DNA from 2 places in the Chryseobacterium sp. SIMBA_029 genome. Region 2 is predicted to be linked to the other one. Evidence: riboswitches for the same ligand, from Rfam matches in the RefSeq annotation. Region 2 holds a riboswitch; the other holds the start of a gene.
What was found. A riboswitch is a leader RNA that binds a small molecule or an ion and turns the genes downstream of it on or off. The one in region 2 is predicted to bind thiamine pyrophosphate.

Region 1: another riboswitch for thiamine pyrophosphate. It lies ahead of thiM (hydroxyethylthiazole kinase); the one in region 2 lies ahead of thiS (sulfur carrier protein ThiS).

What each region holds. Positions count from the first base shown of each region.
Region 1 is NZ_JAWRXA010000011.1:156,932-159,343, reverse strand. It holds gene thiE (thiamine phosphate synthase) at 1-1, opposite strand, end outside; gene thiM (hydroxyethylthiazole kinase) at 1-795, opposite strand, end outside; TPP riboswitch at 858-951, opposite strand; gene SB679_RS19415 (prolyl oligopeptidase family serine peptidase) at 1,031-2,056, opposite strand; gene SB679_RS19410 (DUF3037 domain-containing protein) at 2,079-2,412, opposite strand, start outside.
Region 2 is NZ_JAWRXA010000003.1:115,439-117,850, forward strand. It holds gene thiC (phosphomethylpyrimidine synthase ThiC) at 1-1,148, opposite strand, end outside; gene thiS (sulfur carrier protein ThiS) at 1,172-1,378, opposite strand; TPP riboswitch at 1,443-1,540, opposite strand; gene SB679_RS06035 (RluA family pseudouridine synthase) at 1,670-2,347, opposite strand; gene SB679_RS06040 (hypothetical protein) at 2,354-2,412, opposite strand, start outside.

The DNA of each region.
Region 1 (2,412 bases), on a different contig from region 2:
TCGTCTTTCGATTTTTAAATGGCTCATAAACTCTTCTTCAGAGATCGTATACAATTTATCGATAAGATTAACCTGCAGGCTGCCTGGTCCGTTACTATGCTGAACCGCGATTTCGCCTGCTATCCCTATTAATGCCATAGCTGCTGCTATTGCTTCAATGATATTGTCTGTATTTCCTATGAAGGCTCCGACTAATGCTGATGCAGAACAGCCAAGACCTGTTACTTTGGTCATTAAAGGATGTCCGTTTTTAAGGAAAATAGTTTGGCTGCCATCCATAATGACATCTGTTTCACCGGAAATGCAGACTATAGTATGGTATTGATGGATAAGAGTTTTTGCTGCTTCTATAGCCTCAGTACTTTGTGCAGTGCTGTCGACTCCTTTTGTCATAGTTATATTAGCCTTGGCCAGCGCAATGATTTCAGAGGCATTCCCTCTGATGACGGTAGGCTGATAGGACAGAAGCTGGCTTGCCACACGATCACGGAATGAAGTTGCCCCGGCGCCTACAGGATCCAGTACCCATGGTTTTTTTGTTGAATGGGCTGTTTCTGCCGCCATCAACATCGATTCTACCCAGTATTCATCAAGGGTACCCATATTGATGACAAGTGAATGGGCAATGTTGACCATCTCCTGAATTTCGGATTTTGCGTGGGCCATGATCGGAGAAGCTCCTGCAGCTAACAGTGCGTTAGCCGTAGTATTCATGACTACATAATTTGTGATATTGTGTATGAGAGGAGCATTTTGTTTAACAAGCTGTACTTGCTTCCAGAGGTTTTTTTCCATTGTTATTGATTAAAATAAAAATAGCTTTAGGAAAAAATCCGAAACAAAAGTCCATTGCAAAAGAATGTCTTTTTGCTTTTCCCTACGTCGGTGTAAGCCGTATCAGGTTCAAAGGGACTCTCTCAATTCTTTTTCAGAATACCCCTAAAGCAAAACAAATGTATAAAAATTATCCTCGTAAACAAAACTGGCAGCATTGATGCTGGAATACTTCCGTTTTAAAAGGTTTAACGGTTTATTTACGCTGTGAAACAATAAAATCAACCATCTTATCGGTAAGTTCGTCCAGATAGGTTTTATCTGTCGTTCCAAAACCATGAATTCCATCTTTCACAATGATGAGGGAATTCTGTATGTTCGCTTTTGTCAATTTTTTACTGAGCTTTTTCGACTGCTGTAAAGGAACGATTTTATCTTTGTCTCCCTGTACAATCAAAGTAGGAACACCAGTTTCAGCATAGGTAACAGGAGATACTGTTTTAAAATACTGAACTACTTTTCTCTTGTCTTTATTAATATCATACCCGGAAATTCCATCGATGAGGTTTTCTCTTAACGTTATTATTTTCTTTGTAAAAATCAATCCAATGAAAAAAACCGGAATTTTGCCGGTACGGGTATGAAGAAGGGTATTAAGATCTGCCGGTCCAAAATTATCTACAACATAATTTACTTTTGAAGAATAGGACGAAAGCTCCGGGCTTCCGATGAATTCATTATCCGGAGTATATGCTGCCATCATAGAAAGATGCGCACCTGATGAAGCTCCGAAGAATCCAATATTATTGGTGTCAAAATTATATTTTTCCGCATTTTTTCTTACCCATCGTACTGCATCTTTGGTATCCTGCAAAGGAAGAGGGAAATGAGTGTCTTTATTCAATAAGGTATAATTAATAGCGACAACGGCATATTTCTTTTCTATCAGTTTTAGAATCATCTCTTCAATATAAGTTTCAGAGCGGATCATTTTATCGCCTTTTACCCATCCGCCGCCATACACATAGATTACAACCGGAAGTTTTTCGGAGGAGATATCTTTTGGCCGGTAAATATCCAGTGCTAGCGAACTCCCATGTTCACCCGTCTTGTATACTATATTTTCAGATACCGTTGCCTTTTCAGGAAGCAATATGCTTTTAGGTGTTTTCGGCTCAATGATGTTTTGAGAAAAACTTAAATTAAATAAGCTTAGAAATAAAACAAAAAACAGGTTTATGGAAAACCTGTAGATTGATATGCTGTTTGATGATGATTTCATATGATATTTTTTTAAAGAGTAGCTATTTTACTAACTCCTCAAAAAGTTTACCAAACGTTTTTTCAAGATCTTTAGATTTTCCCGGATGAGGTCTTGAAGTTTGTACGACGGAACTTCTTACAGCCGTCAGCCAGCGGAAACGTTCCGGAATTTCCAGTTGGGCGATCGGTCCGCCGTCTTTGGCACCGTGTGCAATTTTTTGAAAGCTTTCCAGGTTTTGAATGATATCTTCATAATCCAGTTTGCTGTGCATCAGCCTGAATTTATCCGGACATAAATAATAATCTACCCGGATGAATTTTTCTTTTTTGGAAAACATTACCAGCCCGATATTGAAAAATTCTTCTCTCTCAACT
Region 2 (2,412 bases):
ATAGAACCCGGGCGAAGTCCATCTCCCAAAGAAAAAGCAACGTCATACTTCTTCATGATCTCGCATATCTCTTCAAAATGGGTATATAAAAAGTTTTCTTTGTGATGATAGAGACACCATTTGGCCATGATAGAACCTCCTCTGGACACAATTCCTGTGACTCTCTGAGCGGTAAGATGAATGTATCTGAGTAAAACACCCGCATGGATCGTAAAGTAGGATACGCCTTGCTCGGCCTGCTCTATTAAAGTGTCTTTAAAAACTTCCCAGGTCAAATCTTCAGGAACACCTTTCACTTTTTCCAATGCCTGATAGATCGGTACGGTACCTATAGGAACCGGACTATTCCTGATGATCCATTCTCTGGTTTCATGAATGTTTTTTCCGGTTGAAAGATCCATGATCGTGTCAGCGCCCCAGCGGCAAGCCCAAACTGCTTTTTCAACTTCTTCCTCGATACTGGATGATACAGCACTGTTTCCGATATTGGCATTGATTTTAACCAAAAAGTTTCGTCCAATGATCATCGGTTCACTTTCCGGATGATTGATATTATTCGGAATAATTGCTCTTCCGGCTGCTATTTCATCCCTTATAAATTCAGGAGTGATTTTATTTTTAGGGGTATTGGCTCCAAAGCTATTTCCCGGATGCTGAAAAGCCATTTCTTTTGAAACTGTGTCCAGCTGTTCTATCCGCTGATTTTCCCTGATGGCAACGTATTCCATTTCTGCTGTAATAATACCCTTTCTTGCATAATAGAGCTGGGTAATTTCTTTTCCTTCTTTCACCACTTTAGGTTTGTGATCATAGGAAAAACGAAGGTCATCCAGACGGGAATCGGCAAGACGTGTCTTTCCATATTCTGATGTGATCCCTTCCAGAATATCTACATCTTCACGATCCAGTATCCATTGCTCCCTTATTCTCGGGATCCCTTTTAAAATGTCTATTAGCGCATTTTTATCTGTGTACGGTCCGGAGGTGTCATAAATGGTTACCGGCGGGTTATGTTCCAGTGTTCCGTTGCTGAGTTTGGTGGGACTCAGGTGTATTTCACGCATGGCAACATGGATGGGATGTAGTGTTCCTTCAATATAGATTTTATTTGAGTTCGGAAATGGCGAACAGGTGATTGAATGAGCCATAAAATTTTTGTTTTGTATGAGAATTAACCGCCCTGAGTGGCAGTGATGATTAAAATAGAATCTTTGTTTTTAAGCAATGTATCAGGCCAGGACGGCTGGGGAACGATAGAGTTGTTGACGGCTACGGCGATCCCTTTTTTGCGTTCGGGTACCTCCATAGCCATTAATGCTTCCAGATTTTCGGGAAGTTGATCAAACGTCTTCGTTGTATGGTTGATTGTAAGTTCCATTCCTAAGTTTTAATTAAACATATCACTTTAGGAATGGCTGTAATTATGCAGTAGAATGCACAACAAAAGTCATCTCACTTTTCCCTACGCTGGTATGATCCAGATCAGGTTCAAAGGGTAAAGTCTCAGTCTGTTTGTCAACAGACACCCCTAAAGTATGGGACGAAGGTAGTTATTTTTTCAGAATGAGCAAAATTTCATGTATTTCTGAAAAACAACAAGGCCGAAAATTGTATAATTTCCGGCCTTATTCATTATTTTCCAGCTCAATATGTTGAGATACTGATATTATTATTCTTCACAGGCTCTCCAGATCGCATCATTCTGCGGTACGGGAGCTATCACCTCAATTTTTTCTTTGGTCACGGGATGAATAAACTCCAGTTTTCTGGCATGAAGATTAATTCCCCCATCCGGATTTGAACGGGGTGAACCGTATTTTAAATCTCCTTTAATCGGAACTCCCGTTTTGGATAGCTGAGCTCTGATTTGATGATGCCTTCCTGTTTCCAGATCAATTTCCAGTAAAAGATAATTATCTAACGTTTTGATCACATGATACGTTAAGATGGCTTCTTTTGCCCCCTCAGTCACCTTTGTAAAAACAATCGCTTTATTCGTTTTTTCGTTCTTCTGTAAATAATGCACTAGGCGCTGGCTTTTGGGAATCATTTCTTTTGGAACAACTGCCCAGTAGGTCTTTTTAATTTCCCTGTTTTTCACCATCTGGGTCAGACGGGAAAGTGCTTTGGAAGTTTTGGCATAAATAACCAATCCGGAAGTTGGACGGTCAATACGATGTACTAAACCGAGAAAAACATTTCCCGGTTTGCCATCTCTTATTTTTATAAAATTTTTAATCGAATCCAATAACGGCTCATCCCCGGTTTTATCCCCTTGAACAAGCTGGCCGACTTTTTTATTAATGATTAAAAGGTGATTATCCTCGTAAACAATCTGTTCCTTCATATATTCCTAACCTATATTTTTGGGTCTGCCGACAAAAGAAAGGATAATCCCTCCCAGAAGTCCCA